3 regions of the Pseudoalteromonas sp. SR43-5 genome follow, and region 2 is predicted to be linked to each of the others. Evidence: predicted binding sites of a transcription regulator. Region 2 holds the regulator's gene; each other region holds the start of a gene.
What was found. The regulator LexA, encoded in region 2, represses DNA repair genes until DNA is damaged. The targets are predictions, from matches to a motif close to TACTGTATNNNNATACAGTA.
Positions count from the first base shown of each region.

Region 1: a site for LexA is predicted at 6,606-6,625, ahead of ruvC (crossover junction endodeoxyribonuclease RuvC). Genes of this name have one in related genera too.
Region 3: a site for LexA is predicted at 7,795-7,814, ahead of H5090_RS18490 (SulA-like leucine-rich domain-containing protein). Genes of this name have one in related genera too.

Region 1 covers NZ_JACJEA010000031.1:766-11,386, reverse strand. Annotated here, with positions in the region: gene H5090_RS16400 (VapE domain-containing protein) at 1-200, shown strand, start outside; gene bamE (outer membrane protein assembly factor BamE) at 579-938, shown strand; gene H5090_RS20930 (YbjQ family protein) at 1,005-1,922, opposite strand; tRNA gene H5090_RS16385 (tRNA-Pro) at 2,527-2,603, opposite strand; gene H5090_RS16380 (arylesterase) at 2,715-3,338, opposite strand; gene H5090_RS16375 (ABC transporter ATP-binding protein) at 3,339-4,052, shown strand; gene H5090_RS16370 (ABC transporter permease) at 4,042-6,543, shown strand; gene ruvC (crossover junction endodeoxyribonuclease RuvC) at 6,674-7,198, shown strand; gene ruvA (Holliday junction branch migration protein RuvA) at 7,201-7,818, shown strand; gene ruvB (Holliday junction branch migration DNA helicase RuvB) at 7,826-8,833, shown strand; gene tolQ (protein TolQ) at 9,797-10,501, shown strand; gene tolR (protein TolR) at 10,488-10,621, shown strand, end outside.
Region 2 covers NZ_JACJEA010000019.1:75,802-86,422, forward strand. Annotated here, with positions in the region: gene H5090_RS12720 (SCO family protein) at 1-60, opposite strand, end outside; gene cyoE (heme o synthase) at 57-986, opposite strand; gene H5090_RS12730 (heme A synthase) at 999-1,988, opposite strand; gene H5090_RS12735 (hypothetical protein) at 2,017-2,511, opposite strand; gene H5090_RS12740 (SURF1 family protein) at 2,501-3,241, opposite strand; gene H5090_RS21030 (DUF2909 domain-containing protein) at 3,256-3,564, shown strand; gene H5090_RS12750 (cytochrome c oxidase subunit 3) at 3,467-4,342, opposite strand; gene H5090_RS12755 (cytochrome c oxidase assembly protein) at 4,378-4,908, opposite strand; gene ctaD (cytochrome c oxidase subunit I) at 4,908-6,500, opposite strand; gene coxB (cytochrome c oxidase subunit II) at 6,500-7,642, opposite strand; gene lexA (transcriptional repressor LexA) at 8,127-8,744, opposite strand; gene H5090_RS12775 (PaaI family thioesterase) at 8,912-9,352, shown strand; gene H5090_RS12780 (hypothetical protein) at 9,353-9,733, opposite strand; gene H5090_RS12785 (hypothetical protein) at 10,047-10,621, shown strand, end outside.
Region 3 covers NZ_JACJEA010000040.1:25,222-35,842, forward strand. Annotated here, with positions in the region: gene pabB (aminodeoxychorismate synthase component I) at 33-1,391, shown strand; gene H5090_RS18460 (CoA pyrophosphatase) at 1,398-1,973, shown strand; gene H5090_RS18465 (L-serine ammonia-lyase) at 2,077-3,453, shown strand; gene cysB (HTH-type transcriptional regulator CysB) at 3,530-4,507, opposite strand; gene H5090_RS18475 (hypothetical protein) at 4,832-5,590, shown strand; gene H5090_RS18480 (NCS2 family permease) at 5,663-6,955, opposite strand; gene H5090_RS18485 (tetratricopeptide repeat protein) at 7,074-7,538, shown strand; gene H5090_RS18490 (SulA-like leucine-rich domain-containing protein) at 7,837-8,271, shown strand; gene H5090_RS18495 (YchJ family protein) at 8,310-8,789, shown strand; gene H5090_RS18500 (diguanylate cyclase) at 8,864-9,781, opposite strand; gene H5090_RS18505 (DUF6172 family protein) at 9,975-10,277, opposite strand; gene H5090_RS18510 (VC2046/SO_2500 family protein) at 10,457-10,621, opposite strand, start outside.

The DNA.
Region 1 (10,621 bases), on a different contig from region 2:
ATTTTGCAAACGAAATTGATAGGCCACAGTGTATTAATGGTTGGTTTTCAGCTGGTGAGTTAATTTATGAAGATAAAAAACTTAACTCTTATACAAGCGGTGTTGTCGGTAAAGCGCTAAAGCAATTAAGCCGCGAAGGTTATCTACAAGCCAAAAAAGCAGGGGGGAATCAAACACGCTATAAATTAAGCATTTACTAGCCGCTTCTTTTATATCAACTGTTAGGTTAGTTGAGTAAAGTTAAGCTCTTAAAATTCACCTAACCCAGCTAAAGCCCTTTATTTATAAGGGCTTTACTTGTTTGTGTTAAGTAGTTAAGTAACTTTCTATAAATAAATTAAATAGCTGATTTAAAATAGTGTGGTCTGTAAAGGGAATAAGGACTACCGAGTATAGAAAAGGCTAATATAGTAAAGGTGGCCTTTTTACTTAACACTTAACTTAACAGCTTTTTATGATTTTAGAATCAATATATTAGGAGTAGTTAAGAGTGAATGTATGGCTTAACTAATTAAATAGTTGTAAATATTCACATGCTTGTATATTTTTATGGTTCATTAAATGAAAAGGGAATAACTATGAAATATGGAATTTTAATTTTATGTGCTTTATTACTGACGGCCTGTGCTACTGCAAATTACACAACAGGCAGCGACTTTAAAACAGATAAGGTTGATCAGATTGAAAAGGGAGTTACAACTAAAGAGCAAGTTGCAGATTGGTTTGGTGAACCGTATTCAAAAACTGTTATTAATGGCAACCAAGTAAAGTGGCTTTATTTTTACTCACAGGGCACATCTAAAGCCCAATCTTATGTGTTCACTATGAAAGTTCAAACCGAAGGCACTCAAAAAATGTTAGATATACTTTTTGATGACGGTATTGTTTCAAACTACACATTCACTAATGGCGCAGCGCCCCAGATGAGTATTAACTAATTTTAAAAGCGGCGTTTTTATACTTTATTAACGCCGCTATAAGCTAGCTAAAATAAATAATTAAATTTAATCCTCAACAATTACCGCAGTGCCAGAAGCAACGATAAATAACATACCGAATTTACCACCGCCCGATATTTCACTGTAATCTAGGTCTATGCCTACCACAGCGTTAGCACCTAGAGAAAATGCTTCTTTTTGTAGTTCAGCTAAAACGTTTTTACGAGCGTCTTTCAACGTATTTTGAATACTTTTATTTCTACCGCCAAAAATATCACTTATGCTCGCGAACAAGTCTTTAAATATGTTCATACCATACGCACATTCAGCAGTTATAACGTCCAGCCTTTTCAGCACATTTAAATTTGATGAGGTTTCAGTGGTTAGTATTACTTCATTTGGACTACGGATTATTTTATAATTTTTTGCAGTGAGACTCTCTTTTATTTTTACGATTTCGCTAACTGTTTTTTTGTCTTTCATTTTTTCATGGAAAGTAGACAACTTACGCTTTAAGTATATGTCTTTTGTGCTCTCTAATTTTTGAGCTGTTGCTTCTGACACATCAGTTAAGTGTTTCCCATAAAACAGAACGTCATATGATGAAGTACCTTTAACCGTTCGCAAGCCTGCAATACCATATTCTTTTGAATTAAAGTTGAGTAATGTGCTTGTCAGAGTGATTTCGTTATTGTGTACATCTGTCAGCTTATCCTCAATATTATTGGTTATTATTATACTTTCTTTAATACCGTGCTTTTTATAGATCCCAGATTGACTAAATAAAGTTGATAGATTACAAAGAAATTTATCCTTATAAAAGATTGATGCAACCCCTTTATACCCATCCTTTTTTAGTGAAAAGCTTAGGCTGTCAATATCATAAGTTATTTCTGTAAAATTATTCGTCAGGCCTTTGTCGTTTAATGTCCATTCTGTTTTTGTATTTGAAGAAGATGATTGTTGGTTGTCTGATAGAAACATAACCGTCCTTAGTAGTTGTAATTATTTTAGAATCACAAAAGAACGAGGCAAATTCAAGCTATTTAAATTTAATATTATAAAGCGATATTTAATGTACTTTTTAGTAGGTCATATCCGCATGATACTAAGCTAAGAAAGGGTATAATAAGAACTCATATTGGGGGATATATGAATACATCACATAAAATTAATAACGATAAGCTAATTTTTATAACGCTGGTGGAGTTGATAAACCAATCCAGTCGATACAAAAACCCTAGTTATCGTGTTTTAGTCAATTACCTGAATAATAGAGCCATTAAGACAAGCTGGGGTAATTCTTGGACTAGTAAAAGCTTATTCAGGTATCTACAAAGAAACGGCTTCTCTGGCGTATGGGGGCTAAGAAATAGCTTAGAACAACATAACAAATTAGCTAGATTTCTATAGGGTATTTTCAGACACCGTAAAAGGAAGATTCGCAACCAGTACGCGCGAACGATTAAAGAGATAAATTTTTTAATTCCCGACTATAAAAAAGAAAAGAGTGGCTACAGATTGGCTACACGGAGCAGTTTAGGTTTTAACGAGAGATTTATAAGTTGAGGTAAGATATTGATTTAATTGGTCGGTATGGAGAGATTCGAACTCTCGACCCCTGCCACCCCATGACAGTGCGCTACCAAGCTGCGCTACATACCGACGTTGTTTGCAATAGTACGTGTATTTTTTTAAAAATCAATAAGCGATTGTTTGTTTGGGTGTTTATTACGCAAGAGGCCTAAAAAGGCGCCCTTGCGGTGTATTAATTAGCTAGTCTTTATTTAGCCACTTTTTGATCGAGTCATACATCTCATCTCGTATTAATGGCTGAGCTTTTTTGTTAGGGTGTAAACTATCGTTTTGCATTAGATCAGATTGGCTGGCAATATCTAGCATAAAAAAGTTCATTAAATGCGCATTTGTCTCTTCGCTAACGCGCGAAAAAGTGTCAGTAAACATTTTACTGTAACGCGGGCCGTAATTAGGGGGAATGTAAATCTCCATTAAGGCGGTCATCGCATTAGCTGCTTGGCTTTTTTGAATAAGAGACGTTAAGTTAGTTTGCATTTTTTTAACTGGGAAACCACGTAAACCGTCATTAGCACCTAGCTCAATAAGTACATGAGTGGGTTCGTATTGCTCAAGCAATGCATCTAAACGGCGTAGGGCTCCACCAGATGTTTCGCCACTAATACTGGCGTTGATAAGTTCAATGTCGGCTTGTTCGTCATCGTATTTATCTTGTAACAATTTTACCCAGCCTTCTTCTTGTTGAAGTCCGTAGGCTGCGCTTAAACTGTCACCGAGTATTAAAATCGTGTTTTCGGCTGCTGCGCTCAGCGGTTTGATAACTAAAAATAAAATGAATACTAAACGAAGGATTGAATGAGTCATATGTCAGCGCTTTCTCAATTAAATATAATTCAGGTTAATGGTTTGTCTAAAATAGTTTCTACCTTTGAAGGTGAGCTGCCCATCCTCAGCGACATCAGCTTTAATGTCAAGCATGGCGAGTCTGTTGCTATTGTTGGCACATCGGGCTCAGGTAAATCTACGTTACTCAGTTTATTAGCAGGGCTGGATACCGCCAGCAGCGGTGAAATATTTTTAGATGGTGAACCATTACACAATTTAGATGAAGAAGAGCGTGCTGCACTGCGCGCCGCTAAAATTGGATTTGTGTTTCAATCGTTTATGTTAGTACAAAGCTTAACTGCACTAGAAAACGTTATGCTGCCAGCAGAGCTTGCTGGCGAAAGTGATGCGAAAGAGCAAGCAATTGCTTTGCTTGAAAAAGTAGGCTTGAGCCATCGAATTGATCATTACCCGTCGCAACTCTCTGGCGGTGAACAGCAACGTGTTGCTATTGCGCGAGCATTTATTGGTACACCTAAAATACTATTTGCTGATGAGCCTTCGGCTAATTTAGACAGCAAAAACGGTAAAATGATTGAATCCTTATTATTTGATTTAAATACTCAGCACGGTACTACGCTTATTTTGGTAACTCACGATGAAGGGCTTGCACAAAAATGTGAGCACATTATTCAAATAGAAGCGGGTTTACTGGTAAAAAGCCAAGTAGAGGACGTTGCTAATGTGGGTTAAGTTAGCGCTTAAGTTATTTTCGCGAGAATTTCGCCGTGGTGAGCTCACGGTTATAAGCGCAGCTATCGCTCTTGCTGTGTTAACCGTGCTTACATTGTCTATGGTTACTGAGCGAATAGGGCAAAGTATTGCGCAAAAAAGCAGTGCTTTTATTGCAGCAGACCGTGTACTTGCAAGCGACCATGTTCTGGACACCGCTTTTATTACTCAAGCACAGAGCCAAAATTTAAAAACGGCGCAAATGGTGTACTTCGACACTATGTTGTTTGCCGATGATGAAATGCAGTTTAGCTCAGTAAAAGCGGCATCTAATGCGTACCCGCTAAAAGGGCAGTTAAAAGTTAAAGATACCCTAACCGGTGAAACTAAAGTTGCTAATAGCGGACCAACGCCGGGTAATGTGTGGCTAAGTGAATCGGTATTTTACAGTTTAAATATTGATATAGGCGCACAAGTAGAGCTTGGCGCGGCACTATTTAATGTTTCAAAAGTTATTGTAGAAGAGCCAGACGCGCCATTTAATGTATTTTCGAGTAGCCGCCGTGTGCTTATTAATATTGACGATGTGGCAAAAACTGAAGTTGTGCAGCCGGGTAGTCGTGTTTATTACCGCCAACTTTATGCAGGTAGTGAGGCCGACATAAATAGCTTTTACGAGTGGCTTAAACCACAAATGAAAGAAAACCAACAATGGTATGGCGTTAAAGACCGCCAATCACCCATTTCAAACAGCTTAAACCGCGCAGAGAGCTTTTTATTACTAGCCGGCTTATTAGGTATTATTTTAGCCGCAGTGGCTATAGCTGTTTCAGCAAAACGTTATTGTGAACGCCAATACGACCCAGTAGCGATGATGAAAACGCTAGGCGGTAGCCGTTCAATGATCCGCAAAATATACATGCTCCATTTATTGCTTGTATGTGCAATGGCGGTAAGTATTGGGCTGTTAATTGGTTATGGCTTGCAAGAAATAGCAACAAGTTACTTATCAAAAAGTATGGGCACAGAGCTGCCTTTAGGTGGCTTTAAACCTTGGCTGGTGGCTATAAGCACTGGCGTAATTTGTGCCATTATGTTTTCTATTAAACCATTATTTGATTTATTTGATATTCCACCGCTTAGAGTTCTGCGCCGTAACTTAGGCGACAAGTTGGCAGTAAGTCGTGTGCATTTAGGTATGAGTGCGTTAGCCGTGTTTTTATTAATGTGGTTATTTAGTAACAACATAAAAATAACGCTTATTTTGTTTATATCAACACTTGCGCTAATTGGTGTGCTGTTTTTAGTATCTAAATTAATATTTGGTGGTGGTCGAAAGCTAGGATTAAAGCCAGGTAACAGTTGGTCGCTTGCAATTGCATCTATCCAAAAGCGTGCAAATGTGAACGCGGTACAGTTAATTAGTTTTTCGTTAGCGATTAAATTACTGCTGTTTTTAGTGGTACTTAAAAACGACATGATATCTGATTGGCAGTCGCAACTTCCAAGCGACGCGCCTAATGCGTTTTTAGTTAATATTACGCAAAATGAGCTTGAGCCAATTAATGAATATTTAGCACAAAAAGATATTCAAGTATCAGAGTTTTATCCAACTATTCGTGGGCGCGTAAATGCTGTGAACGGCGAGTTGGTAGCGCGCTCTGTATCGCTGCAAGACAACGAGAAAAAAGACGAAGAAGCACGTGCAGGTATTGGTCGTGAGCTAAATCTTACATGGCTTAAAGATGTGCCTGACCAAAATGAAGTAACACAAGGCACGTGGTTTGGTGAAAATGCGATGGCTGAGGCTTCAGTAGAGGAGTCGATGCTTGAGCGTTTAGATGTTGAGATAGGCGATACGCTTACATTTTTAATTGGTTCGCAGTCGTTCGACGCTAAAATCACCAGTGTGCGCAAAGTAAATTGGGCCACGCTTAAACCTAACTTTTTTATTATTTTAAGCCCTGATGTACTTGCAGATTTTCCCGCAACATATATTTCGTCGTTACGTATAAATCCAGATCAAAAACGTGACTTTAGCCAGTTATTACGTACTTACCCTACTATTACAGCCATTGATATTGATAACTTTGTTAAGCAAATACAAACTACTATTTCGCAAGTATCGCTCGCCATTGGCTTTGTACTTGCAATTGTTGTGCTGTGTGGCGCGCTTGTACTTATATCGCAAGTGCAAGCTAGTTTAGGTGAGCGTATGCAAGAAATTGTAATACTGCGAACGCTTGGCGCTAAAAGCCGATTAATTAAAAACGCGACCCTGTATGAGTTTTTATTACTCGGCGGTTTAGCTGGTTTAGTGGCTGCATTTTTTAGTGATATAGCGCTTTTAATTGTGCAGCAACAAATGTTTGATTTAGCAGGTAAGTTACACCCACATATATGGATTATAGGTCCGGTAGCTGGCGGCGTATTTGTGGCTGGTTTAGGCTATTTAATGATTGCCCGAACACTTAAACAAAATACCCAAGGATTAGTGCGTGCCCTAGGGTAAGCTTAAACTAACATGCTCCTGTAAATGCCCACCTAGTACGTGGGCATTTTTGTTTTTCTTTGTACTGGTAATTTATACAGTGCTCTGGCATTATTAGCGTAATTTAAAAATAATAACAATGGAGCGCTGTTTGGCCATCATTTTAGGGATCGATCCTGGTTCACGTTTGACCGGATATGGTGTTGTTGCCCATCAAGGTTCTAAATTTACATACTTAGGCAGTGGCTGTATTAAGTTAGCCGATCATCCTTTTCCGGTTAGGCTTAAAATGATCTATCAAGGCATTACACAGCTTATTGAGCAGTTTTCGCCAGAAACCTTTGCCATTGAAAAAGTATTTATGGCGCACAACCCCGATTCAGCTTTAAAACTAGGCCAAGCTAGAGGCGCTGCGATTGTTGGCGCTGCAATGGCCGACTTACCCGTATTTGAATACTCAGCTAGGCAAATTAAGCAAGCAGTAGTAGGCAACGGTGGCGCAGATAAAACACAAGTGCAACACATGGTAAAAAATATTTTAAAACTACCCGGTACGCCACAGGCCGATGCAGCTGATGCACTCGCTATTGCGATTTGCCACGCCCACTCAGAACAAAATTTAATTAAACTAGCGGGCAGCGCAAGCAAAACCGTTAGAGGACGTTTAAGGAAATAATTATGATAGGCCGCTTAAATGGTATTTTAGTCGAAAAACAGCCACCAGAAATATTACTCGAAGTAAGTGGTGTAGGTTACGAAGTACAAATGCCGATGACCTGTTTTTACGATTTACCAAAAATTGGTGAAAATGCGATTGTTTACACTCACTTTGTAGTGCGTGAAGATGCTCAACTATTATTTGGTTTTAATAATAAAGTTGAACGTGCCTTGTTTAGAGAGCTATTAAAAGCAAATGGCGTAGGGCCAAAACTTGGCTTAGCTATTTTATCGGGCATGTCGGCAAAACAATTTGTAAGTTGTGTAAATAACGAAGACTCAACATCGCTTGTTAAATTACCCGGTGTAGGTAAAAAAACAGCCGAGCGTTTAGTACTCGAAATGAAAGACAGACTAAAAGATTGGGGCAATGATTTATTTACGCCATTTAGCGACAGCGCAGTAATAGAGCCAATGAGCGATGCGACAATTGCTAATAATGCAGCGGATGATGCCGTATCGGCACTGCTTGCATTAGGTTATAAATTGCCACAAGCTCAAAAAGCAGTAAAATCGATAAGTAAACCCGATATGTCTACTGAGGTTCTTATTAGAGAATCTTTAAAATCTATGTTGTGAGTAACCCATGATTGAAGCGGATCGCTTAATTGATGCGACTGAAAAAACAAATGAAGACTCTATAGATCGTGCAATAAGACCAAAACTTTTAGCCGACTACAGAGGCCAGCCTCATGTTAAGCAGCAAATGGAAATTTTTATTGAAGCTGCGCGAACTCGTGGTGAAGCGCTCGATCATTTATTAATATTTGGCCCACCTGGGCTTGGTAAAACCACGCTTGCAAATATTGTAGCCAATGAATTACACGTAAGTATTAAAACAACATCAGGCCCTGTACTTGAAAAAGCAGGCGATTTAGCTGCTCTACTTACTAATTTAGAAGAGGGCGACGTACTGTTTATCGATGAAATACACAGGCTAAGCCCGCAAGTTGAAGAGATACTGTATCCCGCAATGGAAGACTACCAGCTTGATATAATGATTGGTGAAGGCCCAGCTGCGCGTTCTATTAAATTAGACTTACCTGCATTTACACTCATTGGTGCAACCACACGAGCAGGCTCGCTTACATCGCCACTGCGTGACCGTTTTGGAATTGTGCAGCGATTAGAGTTTTATTCTGTAGAAGATTTGTCGCACATAGTAGGGCGCTCTGCACATTATCTTGGTTTAGAAATGTGTGACGATGGCGCTACCGAAATTGCCCAGCGCTCACGCGGCACACCACGTATTGCAAACCGCTTATTACGCCGTGTACGCGATTACACTCAAGTAAAATCTGACGGTACAGTAAACGCCGATGTAGCTAAGCAAGCCCTTGATATGATTGACGTAGATAAAAGTGGTTTTGATTATATGGATCGCAAATATTTACTCGCCATAATCGAAAAATTTATGGGCGGCCCTGTCGGGCTCGACAATGTAGCGGCTGCTATTGGCGAAGAGCGCGAAACAATAGAAGATGTAATAGAGCCATTTTTAATCCAGCAAGGATTTATTCAACGTACACCACGTGGGCGCATAGTGTCTGACAGTGCATACCATCACTTTGGTTTACTTCCTAAAAAAGACTAGCCTATATACTTTACTTGCTGTGGTTTATTGCGCAGCAGGTAATTGTTTCAGTATCCCTTTGTTTCAAATTATTATCCCCAAAACCTCAACACACTGTTGCAAATGTTATTTCAAAATACAAATACGCTTTATAGTTAACTGTTAATTCACAGGGCGTTAAGACTCGCGAGGCTATCCTGCGTAGCATTCAAACTAGTAAGCGAATTACTTATTGTAAATTAGGTAGGGCAATTATTAGTTTATAAATAAAATATGTAGCGCGCTAAATTGCAGGCAAAAAAAAGCCCGCAAAAAATGCGGGCAAACAACAAGTTGAAGGAAGTAATCCAGGGGAACTACGTTTTACTAAATTTGGTTTTATCCAGAAAGAGTAAAACAATGTAATACGATAAAATATCCTATTACTAAGAACTTGGCTTAATGAAACTATCTCATTCAGTGCGCTAGCTCGGTATGGGAGAATAATACGTAAGTTTACTTTTTTGTTCAAACTAGAAAATTTGTATTTTCAGATTAGAAAAACTAATTTAGTGAATTTTATTGTTGTTTGAATCTTGTGCGTTAATTAATCGTTAAATTTATAAGTTTATGAAATTTATAACTTAAGTAATTTATTTCGTTATATCTCGGTATTAGTTTTACTATTACGTGCAGGTGAGGCTTATAGGTTTTGAGTGTTTATGCTCTTATTTTGAATAAACGGCGCATTTTATGACGTTTCATGTATATATTTACGCATATTTATAGTTAGCGAGTTTGTTTAAAAGTTTAAATAAAATACTGAGGCAAAGGGAAATGCCAACTAAAGCTGTTTTTTAACGTTTTTTGTTGCCTATTCATAGCAATACCGTTGTCAGCTTGAAATGGACTAGATACACTAGATGCAACTTTTGGCCGTGTAAACGGTCATATTTACACAAATTAACCAATTTGCCGTATTTTGAAATTATTTAGGAGTTTAACGTGGGATCAGGGCTTAATTTTTTAGATCTAATTTTAGAAGCAAGTTTGCTTGTTCAATTAGTAATGTTAGGGCTAGTTGCCATGTCTGTAATGTCGTGGACAATTATATTTCAACGTAAAAAAGCAATATCGGATGCGCTAATAAATGCTAAGAAATTTGAGCAAAAGTTTTGGTCTGGTATTGATTTAAGCAAATTATATAACGAGATATCGTCACGCAGCGGTCAGTCTCAAGGCATTGAAGCTTTGTTTACTTCGGGCTTTAAAGAGTTTGCTCGCCATAAAAAGAATACATTTCAAAGTGCGAGTATTGTTATGGAAGGAACGCACCGCTCTATGCGTGTTGCGCTTTCTCGTGAAATTGAAAAAATGGAATCTAGCCTATCGTTTTTAGCAACAGTAGGTTCTATAAGTCCGTACATCGGTTTGTTTGGTACAGTGTGGGGTATAATGAATGCCTTTATTGCACTAGGTGAAGTTAAGCAAGCTACATTACAAATGGTAGCACCAGGTATTGCAGAGGCACTTATTGCGACTGCTATGGGTTTATTTGCGGCGATCCCTGCTGTTATTGCTTATAACCGTTTTTCAAACAGTGTTGAAAAGCTTGAGTCTCACTATATTAACTTTATGGAAGAGTTTGCTAATATTTTACACCGTCAAGCAGCTACACAAATAGAGGCACAAGCGAATGTATCAGCGTAAAAAGCGCCGTCCGGTCGCAGAGATTAATGTAGTACCTTACATTGATGTAATGTTGGTACTACTTATAATATTTATGGCTACAGCACCGCTTATTACGCATGGTGTAAAAGTTGATTTACC
Region 2 (10,621 bases):
TGAACATGCTGATAAAAACAAAACTAAAACAACAATTAATCCAAGCCATAACTGCTTCATAAAGGGAGCCATTTATCTATAAATAAGATTACAAAGAGTACCATTAAATGAATAATCGAAAAACGAAATAAGTCCATTGCAGTCTCATCATTTCCAGCAATTTTTAATTTGACGGCTTTATATATAAACACTGCATTTAATACACACGCACCTATTAAATATATTAATCCAGACATACCAATTAAATAAGGTAATACGCAAACTACAGCGAGTAAAACAGAGTAGGCAACGACACACGTTTTACAAAAGTCGATTCCATGGGTTACTGGTAACATAGGAATTTTAGCGCGTTCGTAATCACTTTTTCGTGCTATAGCCAGCGCCCAAAAGTGTGGTGGGGTCCAGGTAAATATTATCATTACAAGTAACCAAGGGGCTGCTGCCATTTGGTTTGTTTCTGACACCCAACCTAATAATGGAGGCATTGCGCCAGCCAACCCACCTATAACAATATTTTGCGGTGTAGCACGCTTTAAAAATGATGTATAAACAAATGCATAACCTACCAATGCAAATAACGTTAATATAGCGGTTAAGGTATTAGCCCACACCATTAGCATAATAAAACCCGCAACCCCAATAACAGCTGCAAAACTAAGCGCATGTATTTTACTTAAACGCCCTTTAGCCACAGGACGATGACGAGTCCTTGCCATTTTTGAGTCTATCTCACTATCAACCACATGATTAATAACCGCTGCAGCAGCAGAAAGTAGCCCTATACCTAACAAGCTAATAAACTGTACAGCCATACCGCGCCCTACATCAGGAGCCAGCGCTAAACCAACCCAAGCTGTTAGTACCAGCATGGCTACCACTTTAAATTTACTAATTGCTAAGTAGTCTTGCAGCAAATTATGAGTACGCGGAATTAGCGATTGAGTATTAACGAGTAGCAGTATTTTTTTATCAATTATAAGTGCCATTATACTTCCCCTTTATGTGCGTGATTTTAGGTAATAACACAACCTAACCAAGCTTAATAATAGTATGGCAGCCATCAAGTTATGCGCCAGTGCAACTCCCAACGGAATATGCCAATGTACTAAAATAAGCCCTAAGCTAATTTGGCAAAGCAGGGTAAGCAATACGCTCACCACGCAATTTTTAATTTTTTTAGAGTACGCTTGGCTGTATATTTTCCACATAATTAGCGCCAGAACGATGCAAGTAACCAGTGCCCAAATGCGGTGTAATAAATGAATAGACATACGCGCTTGCTGCGATAACACACCAAATTCATAATTACTGTGCTCAAGTGGTAATTGAAATACGCTACTCAATGAAAACGGTTGTGCGTAATTACACAATGGCAAACCACTACAATGAGGAGCGGCGTAATTTGCAGCCAGCCAACCACCAAGTGCAATTTGGATAATCAATACACTGAGCGCTACTAAACTTAAACCAAAATAGCGTTTTGCGCCGCTATCACCACCCATAATAGGTTTTGCGGTTAGCCGTAAATATAAAAGCGTTATAAGTGACAAAATACTAAAGCCACCTAATAAGTGCCCCATTACAATAAGCGGCTGAAGGTTCATGGTTACTGTCCACATACCAAGGGCAGCCTGAAACACCACGAGTAGAAGTAAAGCCAAAGGCAATTTAACTGGCGTAGTTGGATATTGGCGCTTTAAAAAAGCCAACACAAATAAACCTAAAATAAGTAAACCTAAAGCACCTGCAAAGTAGCGATGAATCATTTCTTTCCACGCTTTTGCGGTTTCGAACATCATATCGGGGTAGCTTTGAGCTGCTAAGGCTATGTCAGCCTCATGCTTAGGTACCGTTAAAAAGCCATAACAACCAGGCCAATCGGGGCACCCTAATCCTGCATCACTTAAGCGGGTGTACGCACCTAAAGCAACTACAATCAAAGCGAGTAATCCTGTTATTAATACTAAGTTTTTATAATTTTTATACATCAGATACTCCAACTTAAGCTCAACTTAATTAGCTAGAACGAGAATAGTTAAGTAATTTTTTTAGATCTTTTAATAACCCTTTTTGTACTAAACGGTTTTCTTGTGGCTCGACCTTAAAGGGATACTCAAGTACCACTAACCCCATATGATCAATTAAATATAAACTTGCAGGATTTAAACTCTGTTGTTCGGTAATAATTTTCCATGGTAGATTTTTATTGTCGGGGCTTCCCATTACAGCCATATCAACCTTGCCTTGGTTTTTACCAAGTGCCACATATAAGTTATTAAGTGCATTGAGCTGTTCGCTGCATGGGGTGTTACATTCGTTTGAATAATTAAGTGCGATAGTCCATTGTTTGGGATTATTTTGCGGCCAATTTTTAAGTTTTATTTCTTGGCTTAAAAACTCACCATTATTAGTAATTGCAGTAGGCAACCAATCAAACTTTAAAGCGCCATATGCCAAAACCAATGGGATTGCGCAGCAGCCCACAAACAACAAAAGGGGATTATTTTTCATTATGTGTCCTTTTTTTACTCGCAAAAATAGCCACAACAGCACATGCAACAGCAATTAAAAACCATTGCACAGCGTAGGCATTATGCTTTTGAGGGCTCATAACAACGGCCTCATAATGAGGTGTTGCAATCTCATCACCAGTACCTTGTCTGTAAGCCATAAAATTAATTAATGATTGCTGGCTTTGGGTGCTCAGCATATTCAAGTCGATAGATTGGATTCTTGTAGGTAAGTCGTTATTTGTAGTTTTATCTTCAAGCGTAAAGCTACTTAAGTTATTTTCTTTTATTTGCGCTTTAAGAATAAAAACACCTGTAGGCAGAGCAACCTTTGGCAGTGTATCTCTAGATATAGGCGCTTTTACCCATCCTAAATTAACTAAAATCACTTTTTCTTCGCTATCTGGCTTTAGTAAAGCAAGTAGGTCGTACCCTACTTGTCCGTTATAAACTTGATTATCTAAAAGCCAATATTGGTTTTGTACAAACCGCCCTTTTAACTCAACCAATACACCTGTTTTGTTCCAGCTATCAGGCAAGTTAAGTAATTGAGACCAGCTCATCACACCACGAGTCTGTTGCTTAGCAATGGCGGTTAGTTGTTGCTGCTTTTGCTCACCTCGCTCCAACTGCCAAAACCCCAATCGCACACACACAAGTACAACAACCACAACCATACAAAGTGTGATTAGTGAGCTAAGCTTTTGTTTGTGCCATAAAACTAACTGCATAAAGGGTCAACTCAGTGATTATTAAAATTATTATCGTACTGTTGTTAATATTTATACTTTTTAACTTATTTAGAGCATTGTTTATTATGGTGTCAGGGAAAACAGGGGGACGACCTATGTCTCACTTTTTAGGTCGTCGCGTATTGTTTTCGTTCGTTGTTTTAATTGTTGTTATTGCAGCGCTTAAACTTGGTTTTATTAAAGCGAATAATTCGCCAATAAACGCTACAGCACATATACAAATACAAACAAACACAGCCACACCACATCAACAAAGTGCCAATACCAAGCAGCTGCTTGAAAAGCAAAGTGCTTATCTTTAGTAAAGTGCCCTTTTAATATCCGTAAAAATATTACAAATAAAAGTACGGTTCCTAGCGTTACATGCATGCCATGAAAACCAGTCAATAAAAAGAACGTATTACCGTAAATACCCGCATCTAGCGTTAGATTAAGGTCATTATATGCATGCATGTACTCCTCAACTTGCAGCCCTAAAAAGCAAACACCCAGTAAAATAGTAGCGCCTAAAAAAACCTTAAGTGGAGTACGTTTATTGTTTTCCATCGCTACGTGGGCAAAATGTAAAGTAACTGAGGAAGTAAGCAGTATTAAGGTATTTATAAGTGGTAAGCCTTGCCAGCCCATAGCTTGAGTAGTTTCGCCAGCAGGTGTTGAAACTAGCGGCCAAACGGCTTCAAAAGTAGGCCATAAAACCTCGTTAGTCATTGCATTATTGCCTGCACCTCCAAGCCAAGGTACCGACAATACCCGTGCATAAAAAAGCGCACCAAAAAAGGCCATAAAAAACATAACTTCAGAAAAAATAAACCAGCTCATACCTTGTCTAAAAGAGCGATCCATTTGTGCTGAGTACAAACCTTGGTCCGATTCACTAATTACATTTTTAAACCAGCTAAACAACATATACACAAGTACAGCAATACCGGCATAAAGCAGATAAACCCCGCTACCACCTTCTTTACCTACACTCATAACTGTTAAGCCTGCCCCTACTGCAATAAAAAACAATGCAACAGCACCTACAATAGGCCACGGACTTTGCTCAGGTACGTAATAATGCTCATATTCTTGATTCATTTTATTTACTCCTAGTTTCACACTAGTTTAAAAAGCTAGTTATTACTTGCCACCAGCTGTTCACTAATATCAAATACGGTATAAGATAAAGTTAATTCTTCAATGTCGCTTGGCAATGCGGTATCAACATAAAAAAGTAATTTAAATTCAAGCTCTTCCCCTGCTTTTAGAGGTTGCTGATCAAAGCAAAAACAGGCTATTTTATGTAAATACTTTGCCGCTTTACCTGGTGAGACTGATGGTACAGCCTGCATTACTTTATCTAGATTGCTGTTATTTTTAGCACTAAACATTACTTCACGCATTGCACCGGGTTTTACCACTACACTGTATTCTTTTGATTTAACTTCAAACGGTGCACCACTTTGTGCGTGACTAGTAAAGCTAACGCCAACTTCTCGGTTTTGTACTATTTGTGTACTTTGCTCTGCTTGCTCAAGCGAAGGCTTTCCATTAAGCCCTGTTACATCACAAAACACGTCATACAAAGGTACTAAAGCAAAGGCAAAGGCAAACATGCCTATGCAAATAAGTACCAAACGTTTGAGTAGCGGTGCGTGTGTCATTACTTAATAACCGGCGGCGTAGAAAAAGTATGATATGGCGCTGGAGAGTCAACTTCCCACTCAAGGCCTTCTGCCCCTTCCCATACTTTTGCAGGCACTTTATCACCGCCACGCGCGCATTTAATTACCACAGCTACAAACAACAATTGCGATAAACCAAAGGCAAACCCACCAATACTTATGATTGCGTTAAAGTCGGCAAATTGAAGAGCGTAATCGGGAATTCGACGCGGCATACCAGCAAGCCCTACAAAATGCATAGGAAAAAACAGTACGTTCACGCTCACCAGCGATAGCCAAAAATGCCATTTAGCCAATGTGATATTAAACATATTGCCCGTCCACTTGGGCAGCCAGTAATAAGCCCCCGCCATTATCGAAAATACAGCCCCTGTTACTAATACATAATGAAAGTGCGCCACTACAAAATAAGTATCGTGATATTGAAAATCAGCAGGTGTAATTGCCAGCATCAATCCCGAAAAACCACCCAAGGTAAACAGCACAATAAACGCAATACTAAAAAGCATTGGCACTTCAAAAGTTATTGAGCCTTTCCACATTGTGGCAACCCAATTAAATACTTTTACTCCTGTAGGTACCGATATAAGCATGGTCGCGTACATAAAAAACAACTCGCCAGCGACCGGCATCCCAGTGGTAAACATATGATGAGCCCATACAATAAAGCTCAATAGTGCTATGGAGGATGTGGCGTATACCATTGAGGCATAGCCAAAAAGTTTTTTACGAGAAAAGGTAGGTACTATTGTAGATATAATGCCAAAGGCAGGAAGAATCATAATGTATACTTCGGGGTGACCAAAAAACCAAAAAATGTGTTGGAACATCACCGGGTCGCCACCGCCTGCGGCATCAAAAAAGCTGGTCGCAAAATACTTATCGGTAAGTACCATAGTGACAGCCCCTGCAAGCACTGGCATTACGGCTATTAATAAAAAGGCAGTAATTAACCACGTCCATACAAATAAGGGCAACTTCATCCATGTCATGCCTGGGGCACGTAAGTTCACTATGGTTACAATCACATTGATTGCGCCCATTATTGAGCTAATTCCCATAATATGTACGGCAAATACAAACAATGCAGTATTATCATTACTGTATGTTGTGGACAGTGGTGCATAAAAAGTCCAACCAAATGCAGGCCCCCCACCAGGCATAAATAACGATGCCAATAGGATTAAAAACGCAAACGGTAAAATCCAAAAGCTCCAGTTATTCATTCTTGGCAATGCCATATCTGGCGCGCCAATCATGAGTGGTATCATCCAGTTAGCAAGGCCTGTAAAGGCGGGCATAACCGCACCAAACACCATAATTAAACCATGCACTGTGGTCATTTGATTAAAAAAGTGAGGGTCGACCAACTGTAAACCTGGTTGAAATAATTCAGCTCTGATCACCATGGCCATTGCGCCACCAATTAAGAACATGGTCAGCGAAAAAATTAAATATAAACTACCTATATCTTTATGATTAGTTGTGTAAAGCCAGCGTTTAAAACCTTTAGCTGGGTGATGAGCATGATGAGCTTCATTGGCGTTAGGTTGTTCTACTATGCTACTCATTAGTTCGCCTCCACTTTGGCATCAAGTGCTGTCTGTATTTGACTCGGTTGAATAACATCACCCGTATCATTACCCCACGCATTACGTTTATAAGTAATAACCGCAGCTAATTGCTTTATAGATAACTGCTTGGCAAAAGCTTGCATTGCCGTACCGGGTCGTCCATGGATAACTACATCAATGTGATCTTTTATATCGCCAAGCACTATCGGGCTGCCTTTAAGTGCAGGAAATACGCCCGGTAACCCCATGCCAGTAGGTTGATGACATGCAGCACAATTAGCCATATATACTTGTTCGCCTAAAGTCATTAATTCTTCTTTTGGGAGGGTTTTATCAAGTAATGCGGCATCTGCTAATGCTGCTTTTTGTTTAGCCTGCTTTGCATCTGCAAGCCATGTTTTAAAATCAGCCTCAGATTTAGCGACCACCACAACGGGCATAAAGCCATGGTCTTTACCACACAACTCAGCACATTGGCCTCGGTAAGTACCTTCTTCGTTTATGTTCGTCCATGTTTCGTTTATAAAGCCGGGGTTAGCATCTTTTTTAACTGCAAAATCAGGTACCCACCAAGAGTGAATAACATCGTCAGAAGTCATTAAAAATCGTACTTTTTGATTTATTGGCAGTACAAGAGGCTTATCAACCTCAAGTAAGTAGTTAGGATTTTTATCTGCAAGATTCGCGATTTCATCTTGCGGGGTAGATAAAATAGAGTAGAACTCTACATCTTCACCCATATATTCATAATGCCATTTCCATTGCGAACCCGTAATTTTAATAGTGAGATCAGCTTTGCTGGCATCTTCCATTGCAATTAGGGTTTTAGTGGCTGGTACTGCCATAGCAATTAAAATAACAAACGGAATTGCAGTCCAAAGTATTTCTACTTTAGTGCTTTCGTGAAATTGGGCAGGTACAGCCCCTTTAGATTTACGGTGATGAATAAGTGCCCAAAACATAATTGCGAACACTATCACCCCAATCACACAACATATTATAAATATGGTCATGTGCAGCTGATATACATTATTGCTTATATCGGTTACGCCTTTGCGCATATTGTATTGGCTGTTAGCCAAAACTGGGTGCGAAAAAACACATAATATAAGCCACAAGGTAGAGGTCAGTTTACCCATGTGACGGCTCCTTTGATGCTATTGCGAATGCAAAGCGAAGAGGCATACGGCTTAAACGCCAATTCGTTATTTTTATTTTTTTAGCCAATCTTATTTAATATTGATTGGTTTTGCTGCGCCAACAACGAGTTTGTGTATATTGTGTGTTCTCAAAACTAAAAAGCTGTGAGTTATTATTAGCTCAGCACATTAACAATTAGCTAAAAAACGAACAACAAGCAAGTTTTAGTATAAAAAACAATCAGGTGATATTGAATAATTAATAAAAAATCGGTAATCAACTGGGCAACAGGAAGTTCAAAATATGAGCAAAACAAAGGGGTTTAACGCATTCGGAGGGGGAAAATATAAGTGCAAAAAAGTTTACAGCTTAAATAGTCAGTGGGCTGTTTACGCCCTTTTTTTAGTACAAATTTTAAAACAAAAATGCGTACTAATTAGTACGCATTTATAAAACTGCTTGTTTAAAAGCTATTTTTAATAGTCACATCCAATCAGCGTTTCTTATAACGCCAACGGCTAAGCCTTCAATATTAAAAGACTCATTCTCAAGATCTACTTCAATAGAGTCAAAATCGTCGTTTTCAGCATGAAGTAATACTTTACGACCCGCTTTCTCAAGACGTTTTACAGTTACGTCTTCGTCTAGGCGAGCAACAACAACTTGTCCATTTTCAGCGGTTTGAGTACGATGTACAGCAAGTAAATCACCATCCATAATACCAATATCTTTCATGCTCATACCGTTAACGCGTAGTAAAAAATCTGCAGCCGGTTTAAACATTAATGGATCGATTTTGCAGTGACTTTCAACGTGCTCTTGCGCCAAAATAGGTGAACCAGCAGCAACACGCCCTATAAGCGGTAAACCTAATTGTTCTGGCTCTTCTTCTTCAATTAATTGAATACCACGGCTTGCACCTGGTTTCATTTTAATTGCGCCTTTTTTAGCAAGTGCTTTTAAATGTTCTTCAGCAGCATTGGCACTTTTAAAACCTAATGTTTGCGCTATTTCAGCACGTGTAGGAGGCATACCAGTGTCTTTAATAAAAACTTTAATTAGTTCGAGTATTTGAGCTTGGCGGTTCGTTAATGGTCGCATACAACTGGTTTTCCATACAGTACATTTAACTGTGAGTATATACAGTTAAATAAAAATCGCAAATTTAAATTAAGCCTTAAAATAGCTAAAGTAATTTCACTTGTGTACATTTTAGGGATATAACTAAAGCTAAGTTTATAAATGATTAAAAATGCAAAGGAGACATTATGAGTATTTGGTACCAGCCCATCACCTTAGAGCTGTGCAAGCAGTTAGAACAAGGCATTAATGGCCAAGGAACATTAATGAAAACTATGGGGATAGAAGTCACAGAAATTGGCGATGATTATTTGGTTGCCACAATGCCGGCAATTCCTGAGCATCATAACCCAATGGGGATGGTTCACGGCGGTGCTAACGTTGTACTTGCCGAAACAGTTGCCAGCTATGCCGCTAACTTTGTTGTCGATTTTACTAAATTTTACTGTGTAGGACAGGAGATTAGCGCAAGTCATTTAAAAGCATCTCGCAACGGCACTTTAACAGCAACGGCAAGAGCGTTTCATATTGGCAAACGTAGTTCAGTGTGGGAAATAAAAATTACAAATAGCCGCAATGAGCTGTGCTGCGTATCAAAAATGACCGCAGCAGTCGTAGAGCGAAGATAGTTACTTTTCGATTGGGTAAATGGTAATTTCCATACCCGCACCAATCGCAGATATACGCAATAATGTATCTGCATCTAAGGCTTGATTAAAGCACTTAGGAGAAGTCCCTGATTCAAAACCAATATCAAACGTTCTACGTGAACAGCTTAACCATTGCTTTAGCGCGTTACGCGAACACGATTCAATAAGCTCACATATATGGTTTATGGCTTTATCAGGTGTGCTCACCTCACCTGTAGCTTCAATACGCGCTAGTTGACGGTATTCGTCTTTGTCATAATGTAAAATCGTCGCGACTTTTTTCAAGTCCGCCACTAGCAAACTAATATCTTGCTTTGATTCAAGCTCAAGATCTACATTTAAAAATTGAATTTCCGACATCGTTTCGTATTTATCCTCTAATAATTTCATTGCAAACTTTAACGCAGTTTTACCGTTATACCAAATCAACTATGCCCTAATAACCACTTTATATGGATATTTCGCAGCTTTTAAGTATTTTTTAGCATTTAAAGCTAGCTGGATATCAAACATCCAGCTCAATTAAACAGATAAGTCATGTTAGGAATTTAAGTGTAATCTTTTTTATTTTTAAATGATTACAGTAAGCTATAGTTTAAACTGCGACAAAATGTCGCAGTAACTTATCCCATTAATGTAATAAACTAGCCTCTAAAAATAATAAGACTAAAACATGAATAAAAAAATATTTAAACATGCTCGCAAGTTCCATAAATGGTTAGGATATTTATTAGCACTACAAATTTTAGCATGGTTACTAGGTGGTTTAATTATGAGTGCAATCCCTCTTGATAAAGTTCATGGGGAGCATCTTGCAACACGTACTCTTAATAACCCATTTACGCAGGCTGATTATGTTGCCTCCCTTGACGATATTGCCTCTCAGGTGGTTAATCCAACACAAATAATTTTTGAGAACTTCTTAACTACACCACTTATTACTGTCTTTAGTAATAACGAGCAGCAAAGCTTCAATGGAATAACAGGCCGACCATTTGAACCGCCAACTAAAATACAAATTACCGCAAATGCTAAAGCACACTTACTTATTGACGCTCAAGTAACAAGCGCTGTACTACTAAAGCAAGGTACGCGGGAAGTCGGATATAAAACCAATGTTTGGCAGGTCCAATTTGACGACACATTTAACACAACACTGTACTTGTCAGAAAATAACGGCAAAGTTGTTACCGTTCGCAGCACGCTATGGCGAATTTTCGACTTTTTTTGGATGTTACATATTATGGA
Region 3 (10,621 bases), on a different contig from region 2:
CCGTTTCGAGCCAGTTCTTAAAGGGGCAGTAAATGCTAAACAATAAAAAAAATTGTATTAAATTAGGCATAACACAAAACTGCATTGACGTTTTTGCGCATTTTTCACATTTGCCTTATGCAATTCTATTAGATTCTGCAAATAGTAATCATATAAACAGCCGTTTTGATATTGTTGCTATTGAGCCGCAAAGTACCCTTGAAGTAAAAAATAATAAAAGCTTTTTAAATAATATAGAAAGTAGTGATAACTGCTTTGAAATTATGAATAATGAGCTTTCGCATCTTGCTAAAACAAAAGCCGATTACGATTTACCCTTTAACGGCGGCTGGCTTGGCTACTTTGGCTACGACTTAGGGCGTACAATTGAAAACATCCCCACTCGTGCTATTGAAGATATTAATCTTCCCCAAATGGCTATTGGCCTTTACTTAGATGCCCTTATTTACGACAAGCAGCAACAAAGCTGGTTTTATGTATCGCAGCCAAACACCGATCGATTAGCGCTTTATGAGCAATACTTAAATACACACGCTAACTCCCAAGTTAATACGCAGTCCTTTGCCCTAAACAGCGACTGGCAATCAAATATGAGCGAAACGGAATACGCTGCAAAGTTTGCCCTAATTGAGGAGTATCTAAAAAGTGGCGATTGTTACCAAATTAATTTAGCGCAGCGCTTTAACGCTCAGTTTGAAGGCTCCCCTTGGGCGGCTTATATTAAACTGCGTGAGGCAAATAAAGCGCCATTTTCGAGCTTTATAAATCACCCTCAAGGGGCAATTTTATCAATTTCCCCTGAGCGCTTTATATCTGTAAATAATAACGTTGTAGAAACCAAACCTATTAAAGGCACTCTGCCGCGAAAAGCGGATGCGCTGGAGGATCAACGCCAAGCCCAAATACTCGCAGCATCAGCTAAAGATCGCGCTGAAAACGTAATGATTGTTGATTTACTGCGTAACGACTTAGGCAAAGTGGCAAAACCTGGCAGCGTCCACGTCCCTTCCCTTTTTGCTATTGAAAGCTTTCCGGCAGTGCATCATTTAGTAAGCACGGTAACCTCAGAACTTGATGAAGGCAAAACAGCGGTCGATCAGTTAAAAGCGGCTTTTCCGGGTGGCTCAATCACCGGTGCGCCCAAAATTAGAGCGATGGAAATAATTGAAGAACTAGAACCACATCGCCGCAGCATTTATTGTGGTTCAATTGGTTATTTAAGTGCATGTGGAAATATGGATACGAGTATCACTATTCGTACCTTGGTGTGCCACAAAGCGCAAATTTACTGCTGGGCAGGCGGCGGAATAGTAGCTGATTCTAAAGTCGAATTGGAATATCAAGAAACTTACGATAAAGTAAATAAAATCCTCCCTTTATTAAAACAGTAGGTCGCTTTGAATAGTGAACACATTATGGCGCGGTTTCTGTTAAGCCCTACAGCTGCGCCAAACCAGTTAAAAGACACGCGTAAAAAACGTGCTAGCGCTGTTATGCTGCCAATTATTGATATAGATAATCATGCACATATCTTACTGTGTAAACGCCCTACTTATTTACACCATCACCCTGGGGAGATTTGTTTGCCAGGGGGTAAGTTTGAAGTAAGCGACATTACCCTTCGCACCACAGCCCTTCGCGAACTAAAAGAAGAGCTAAATATTGCCCAAAACAACGTTAATGTATTAGGTCATTTACCTGAGTATTCAACATTAACGGGTTTTAGTATTAGCCCCTATGTGGGTTTACTTAATAAAGGCACCACCTGGGAAAATGACTATAATGAAGTACAAGCGAGCTTTTTACTCTCGGTCACTGAGTTAAATAACGAAGCTAATTGGCAACCCTTACCTTTTCAACGATTTGGGAAAACGGTTATTTTGCAAGGTTTTAAAACGCCACATGGTTTACTTTGGGGTGCGACAGCAAGCATTATAAAAAACTTTACAAAACAACTCGCCTTACCAGTTTAAATCTTCGTTATTAGTAGTTACACAATCACAATTCCACGTTATCATGCTCGACCGTTCAAAGAGCAGCTTCGTGCTGATAAAACAAAGTAGAGACACACACATTATGATCAGTGCATTTGATATGTTTAGCATTGGTATTGGCCCTTCGTCATCACACACCGTTGGCCCAATGCGCGCATCACGCTTATTTGTTAATGACCTACAAGAACAACAATTATTAGCAAATGTGACCGATATTAAAGTAGAGCTTTATGGCTCTTTGGGTCAAACAGGTGTTGGCCATGGCTCGGGTAAAGCCGTAATTCTTGGTTTAGCCGGTTATGACCCTGAAACTATAGATGCCGATTTAGTCGACGACATTTTAGCCACCATCGAACAAGATCAGGTTATTTATTTAAACAAAACACACAAAGCTAAGTTTCCAAAACAAGGTGCTATTGTTTTTCATCGTCGAAAAACGCTGCCTAAACACTCTAATGCAATGGAAATTATCGCCTCAAACAACGGCGAAAAAGTTTACAGCAAAGTATATTACTCTATTGGCGGTGGCTTTATTGTTACTGATGAAGAGTTTGAAAACGAAAAACAAGCAGCCCTTGATATTAGAGAAGAAAACCCAGCTCCTTTCCCTTTCAGTAGCGCAAAAGAGCTACTAGAGATGTGTAAAGAGTCAGGGCTTAGTGTTTCAAGCTTAATGATGAAGAACGAAAAAACACTGCGCACTGAAGATGAAATAAAAGACACGCTGTTTCATATTTGGAAAGTAATGATGGCCTGTATTGACCGTGGTATGCGTACAGAAGGTATCCTACCTGGCGGCTTAAAAGTAAAGCGCCGAGCGCCTAGCTTATACTTAAAACTAAATATAGAGGTCAGTAACGACCCACTTCGTGCAATGGACTGGGTTGATTTATTTGCCCTTGCCGTAAACGAAGAAAATGCGGCAGGTGGCCGTGTAGTTACCGCACCAACTAATGGTGCTGCGGGTATTTTACCGGCTGTACTTATGTACTATCACACATTTGTGAAAGAAGTAGACCGCGATATAGCCACACGTTATTTATTAACGGCTGCTGCTATTGGTATTTTATATAAAAAGAATGCCTCTATATCGGGTGCTGAAGTAGGTTGCCAAGGTGAAGTTGGCGTTGCGTGCTCTATGGCTGCAGGCGCATTAACAGAAATTGTTGGTGGCAATGTTGTGCAAGTAGAAAACGCAGCAGAAATTGGTATGGAACATAATCTAGGCCTCACGTGCGACCCTGTTGGTGGCTTAGTACAAGTGCCGTGTATTGAACGCAATGCAATGGGCGCGATTAAAGCAATTAATGCCTCACGTTTAGCTATTCGTGGCAGTGGAGAGCAAAAGGTATCACTTGATAAAGTGATTAAAACCATGCTTGAAACCGGCAACGATATGAAAACCAAATACAAAGAAACCGCTCGCGGTGGATTAGCAGTTAATATTATCGAATGTTAATCAGCTCGCTATAGAGAGAAAAAGCTGTCTATTTTAAAATAGGCAGCTTTTTTATTGTTCGTTCAATGCAATCACCTTATTTAACGGGTAACTCTATATCTGCAAATAACTTATCTACGTCATCTTGGTTACGTAACAAGCTTGCTCGCTCTACGCGCTCTTTAGTTAAGTGCGGTGCAAAACGTTCAATAAAATCATACATGTAAGTACGTAAAAAGCTGCCCTTTCTAAAACCAATTTTGGTCGTGCTAGCTTCAAATAAGTGGCTTGCATCAATACACACTAAATCAGTGTCACTCACTTGATCTATCGCCATTGACGCAACAACTCCTACTCCTAGCCCTAAACGTACATATGTTTTTATAACGTCAGCATCGGTTGCTGTAAATACAATGTGTGGTTCAAGCCCGTGTGCGCTAAACGCTTTATCTAACTCTGAGCGGCCCGTAAAACCAAATACATATGTAATGAGTGGATATTGGGCAATGTCAGCAACAGTTAAACTATTTGCCTTTTTAGCGAGAGGATGGTCTTTAGCAACAACAATACTGCGGTTCCAATGGTAGCAAGGCAGCATAACTAAATCTGAATACAAATGCAGTGCTTCTGTTGCAATAGCAAAGTCGGCATCACCGCGTGCTGCAGCATCTGATATTTGCTGTGGAGTACCTTGGTGCATATGAAGCGATACCGCAGGATATTTTTTCATAAACCCTTGAATAACGTTAGGCAAAGCATAACGGGCTTGGGTATGTGTTGTGGCAATATTTAACTTACCTTGATCAGGTAGCGTATGCTCATTAGCAACGGCTTTAATACCTTCTACTTTGGAGAGTATTTCACGAGAAATATTAATTATATCTTCGCCAGCACCGGTTACATGCGTTAAATGTTTACCACTGCGACCAAAAATTTGTACACCCAACTCATCTTCTAACATGCGTACTTGTTTAGAAATTCCTGGCTGCGAGGTAAATAAACTCTCAGCAGTCGCTGAAACATTTAATTTATGATTTTGTACTTCTACGATGTATCTGAGTTGTTGTAATTTCATGGCTGCAAATTTTAACGTTATTATTCATATTATTTATAAAGGCAATACCGCTTAAAACCAAGTGTTATTTGCGTAAAATATCACTTTAGGTCTTTAGGTGTGCAATTATCTGATTAGAGCTCAAGGCTAGCATAATAAATATGCTTCAGGTAGCGATGTTTATTCAGCTTTAGTTTATAAGCCCTTAGGATGACTACGGTTTATAAAGAGCTCAACCTATCAATTTTTTGGTGTATTTTTTAAGTTAATCGGCGCAAAGCTACCCTGTTAACGTATATTTAATGTAAGATTAAATAATTAGGTTATATATCCGAGAATTACACCATGATCGTTTCTATTATAATAGTGCTTATAGTTGCATTGATTGTGATTGCACTATGGGTAAGTGCTGTACAACAACACAAAGAAAAACAAGAAGCGGAACGCCGCAAAGAACTAACAAAACAAAAAGCTATAATAGAAGAAACAGAAGAAGCACTAATGAATAGTGCCAATATACCTCTTTCTGAAAATATAATCCGTGTATTGCAACGCCGTATTTACGAAGCATTAAACACGATGGTTACTAGTTCGCCAACATCCAAAGCACTCAAAAGCCGCTTAGGTGAGGCTAAAACGCACCTCACCAATGCAGTTCTAGACAACAGCAGTGAAGCCCTAACGCTACCGAGTAATGACAAGCAGCTTGTTGGCCTAATTCAAGGTATTAAAAAATTACGCTCAATTTTACGCTCTGAACATAATAAAGGTCGTATTGATAGCCAAGTTTTTGTTTTAGAAGATAAACGTCTTGAAAAACTACAACTACGTATTAATATTGAAAGCCAAATAAAGCGTGGTTTGTCTGCCCGTTCAGCCAGTATGGTTGGCTCTGCAAGGCAGTACTTTGAAAAAGCGCAAGCAACTCTCAGTGCAGTTAACTATTCTGACGAATATGTAACAGCAAAACGCCAAGAAGTTGAAAGTTACTTAGAAGCCATAAGTGTTGAACTAAGAGCTTCTAACGCAAGCGCACTTAAAAAGAAAACAGAAGCTGAGCAAGACGACTTAGATATATTGTTTGCTCCGAAAAAGAAATGGTAGTGTTTTTATAAAAGCATTAAAAAGCCTGCACAAATTAAATTTGTGCAGGCTTTTTTTATTTTTCGTTAGCCATTAAGACAAAAATGCAAACTTGAAAACAAACAAGGCTGTTAATATCCAAACACTAATACTGACTTGATCTTTTTTACCACACAATACTTTAACCGCGGTGTAAGATATAAAGCCAAGCGCAATACCGTGCGCAATCGAGAACGTTAATGGTGTCATTAGCAGCACAACCGTTACGGGAATTGCATCGGTCATATCATCCCAATCTACAAACTTCAAATTTTGTAGCATCAATACTGCGACGTACAAAATAGCGCCCGCCGTTGCATATGCCGGTACCATTTGTGCGAGCGGTGCAAAAAACATCATCAGTAAAAAGCAAATGCCAACAACAACAGCCGTTAAGCCAGTACGTCCGCCAACAGATACACCAGCAACCGATTCTATATACGATGTAGTCGTAGACGTGCCTAGCATCGCACCTGCAATTGTTGCTGAGCTGTCAGCACTTAGCGCGCGCCCTAAACGAGGCATGTTACCTTTTTCATCAGCTAAACCTGCTTTTTGAGTGACCGCAACTAACGTACCCGAAGTATCAAAAAGATCGACAAACAAGAAAGCAAAAATAACACTCATCATTGATATATCAAAAGCGGCTGCAAAATCTAGCTGCATAAAGGTAGGCATTATTGATGGTGGCATAGCTATAACACCGTGATATTCAACAAGCCCAAAACTTAGAGCAATACCGGTCACTAATAAAATACTAATAAGTACGCCACTTTTAAAATCGCGGTATAAAAGTGCAGCTATTACAAAGAAGCTTAATATAGCTAATAGCGGTCCAGGAGATGTAATGTCACCCAACTGCACTAATGTTGCGGGGCTTGATACAATAATGCCTGCATTTTTAAGGGCAATTAAGGCTAAAAAAGCACCTATACCTGTTGCGATAGCTCGCTTGAGCACCAGAGGTATGGCATTAATAATCCACTCTCTGACTTTAAATAAACTTAAAAATAAAAATATACAACCCGACATAAAAACAGCCCCTAATGCGGCTTGCCAGGTATAACCCATTCCTAATACGACGCCATACGTAAAAAAGGCATTTAGTCCCATGCCAGGCGCTAATGCTAATGGATAATTAGCCCACAAACCCATTATAAAACAGCCTATCGCAGCTGCTATACAGGTAGCTACAAATGCAGCCCCTTGGTCCATCCCTGCCTCAGCAAGCATAGCCGGGTTTACAAATACAATGTATACCATAGTAATAAAGGTAGTTAGGCCAGCAACGCATTCGCGTTTAACTGTTGAGTTATTTTCGCTGAGTTTAAATAAGGCTTCAAACATAATAAACTTGTGATAGTAAAAAGTGACGAGATTTTAACATAAAAATTATCTTTTACAGGACATTTTACCTTGCTATATACTAAACTGTTAAAGTAGTTAAAATAATAAATGAACCAATATGCTTAAAACAACACCTTGTGAGCAAGACTTAGAGCAACAGCTAGACAACATTTTAGGTTTTGTTACTCAACCAGAAAGCAGCCCCGCGCCCATTGATAATAAAAAAGATGAGCAAAGTACTATTAATAAAGCCCTATATTATTTAAAAAATAATCAAGCTCCATTGGCTGCAAAATGGATGCGCCTTGCTGCAATGGCAGGAAACCATAGAGCACAGTTTTATTTAGGTTTATTTTTTGTAAAAGGTGAAGGCGTGCCACAAAGTGTATTTCATGCTGTAGCTTGGTTGAGCTTAGCGAGTAGCCAAGGATACGCACCTGCCACTGCAGCGGTTACAGATATACGCAAACATATCGAAACTAAGCGATTTAAAGATGCTCAATGTTATGCAGCAAGTTTGTACGAACAAATTCACCAACTCCAGTTTTCTCATATGATCCCTCGCACGAGTGAAGACACATAAACCAACTAAGTTATAAGTACTGTATACAGTGTTGAAAAATACTGTTTATAGTTACAAAGATACTCCTACTCAGTATAAAACCCACAAATTAAAACATTACTCAAAAATTTATTTTTGAAATACCTTCTCAAAAACAAACCTATAACAAGTTGATTAATAAAGAATTATAGATTTAAAAATAAAAAACAATGATCAAAGGCTGAATAACTGTACAAATAAATAGCATAAAATGCTTGCACGAAAGCACTGTATAAACTACTGTATATAAATACTGTATAAAAACCCAGTGAGTGAAATTATGTTACAGCCTATTACCGTAAGAACAGTTAAAAGTTACCAACAAGACGAGCAAAGCGATTGCGTAAATTTGATCCAAATTGAAGATGAAATTTCAGCGACCTTTGAGCTTTTAAAAGTATTACACCAATACAATAGCTCTAATGCATGGACGTTACTAATTGCGCCAGATCATGTACCTAGCAAAGCTTTACTTGACTCATGCTCTATTGATACAAGCAAATTACTTGTTATTAGACAGAAGCACCTAGTAAATTTAGAGTATGTATTAAATTCTGCGTTACATAATGGAAACTTTGCAGCGGTAATTACCTGGACCGATATAGTTAATAACCAACTACTTACAAATCTATCGTTCGATTTAAGTGAAACGAATACAAAACTATACTGTTTTACTAAAAACGCTCAAACAACAGAGATACCACTCGCTCAATAAGCTTGTTAAACTAATGTTTTAGATTCTGTATTATTATTATGACTTCACTCAATACCACATTATGTTTTTGCAGCAGTGGGCACAATTATGCCGATTGCTGCGAGCCGCTTCACTTATCTGTAAAGCAAGCTGACACTCCTGAACAACTTATGCGCTCACGATTCAGCGCTTATGTTATTAAAAATGCAAAATATGTTTATCAAACCTACGCAAAAGAAAAACAAGCTGAGAATCCGGTTAAAGAAATCAATGATTTTGCTAACAGCTGTCGATTTATAAATCTTGATTTAATTGACTCAAGCCATGATGGCGATACTGGAACTGTAGAATTTAAAGCCCAATATTTTTATCAAAACTTATTTTGTGAGCTTCATGAAAAATCGCAGTTTATTAAAGAAAACACTCAATGGCGTTATTTAGATGGCACTATATATCCTGTTGAAGATATTAAAGTAGGCAGAAATGATAACTGCCCATGCGGTAGCAATAAAAAGTACAAAAAATGTCATAGCATGTAATAAATAATCTTATTTAATATTTATCACCTAAAAGGTGTTTTTAAGTGGCAGAGTGATTTATTAGCTAACTAAACTTAAAAACACACTTTGTTACGCCCTTGCATTTTAGACTCATACATTTTTTCATCTGCGATCTGCAACGTGTTTTTGTTATTTACGTATGGTTGTAGGGTTGCACCGCCAATACTAATAGTCACAAAATCATATTCTGAATATTTGTGTAATATTCCTAAATCGGCCACATTCTGTTTAATTTTATCAGCAACACAAATTGCACCTTCAGTGCTTGTATGCGGTAGAACAACTACAAACTCTTCGCCGCCATAACGCGCAACAAAATCGGTTGGCCTTTGCAAACTATTAGTAATAGTTTGTGCTACTAGGTTTAACACCGTATCCCCCTGCACATGACCATAGATATCATTGTATTGCTTAAAATAATCTATATCGATGAGTAATAATGCATAGTCAACTTTTTCTCGTAAGGCGCTTCGTTCCATTTTAGAAAAATGTGCATCAAAATAACGGCGATTGAATACTTTAGTTAAATCATCTAAAAATACTTTTTGATTGAGTAAGTCGTGTTGTAATTTTAACGTTATATGGGCACGAACCCTTCTAAATAGTGTTTCTTTTACAATCGGCTTTTTAATAAAATCAACAGCTCCGGCTTCCCAACACTCTTCTTCTTCGTTTTCAAAGGATGTAACAAAAATAACTGGGATATCCTGTGTTTCAGTATTATTTTTTAATTTTAAACATGTATCAATACCACTCATTCCACCCATACTAATATCTAGTAGGACTATATCGGGTACATTTACATTACAAATTTCAATTGCTTCTTCACCACTTCCAGCTGTTGTCACATTAAAATGCTCAGATAATATTTTTTTTAATACGATTAAGCTTAATAACTGATCGTCAACTATAAGTACTTTAGAATTCTTTAAACTTAGTTTTAATTGATGGTCAGAGTAATTTATTGGCATAGTAAAAATGTTTTGTTTTTTTTAATTAAAAACAGCCTATAGCATCACATTTTGTTATGCAAATGTTAATTAAGAGGGATTCTACTTATTGGTTATTAATAAAAATGCTTTTTAGTAAATCTTTATTGCATAAAAACAAAAAATGAGCCACTTGGGCTCATTTTATAACTTTGAATACTTTATTAGTTAAGTATTATTCGTCATCATCTAAATCTAATTGCTGACGTTGAGCAGGTCGAGCTAAAATCTCTACATAGAAAGAGGTCAAACCTTGCTTTTCAATTTCGCCAATTTGGTTACTTAATTCAGCAACGTGCACAACTTGCGCATCTTCAGCTGTGTTACCAAACTTACAGTCAAATGCCCAATAGTCAGCATCTTCAGGTAGCGTTTTATTACGCTCTCTTTTCAAATATTTTTTCACTTCGTGCTTTGCAGCATCAACCATACGAGGGTATTTGATTTTCTCGTGATTTAGCGTGAATGTTTTCTTCATTACGTTCCTAATTACCTTGGTTTAATGATAATGGCATTTCATGTCATACCATTTGACGCCATTATAGCAATTGCATTTAATTTTTGGATGCTTTTTTTTCATTAAATCAATTATTAGCAAATATATAAAGCAGACCCGTTATAAAGCATATATTAACTGATGATTATTACAATCATATATCACACCGCAATAAGCTGAAGTGGTTGATGTATTGCATCACTATTAAGGCTGTCGTAAAAAGCAGCTGCATTTATAGGGGGATTCGATAGTTGTGTTTGTTCGCTTTTAATTCTTCTTCTGACAGCAAGCTCACAGTTATCTATTATATTAAGTGGAATATGCTT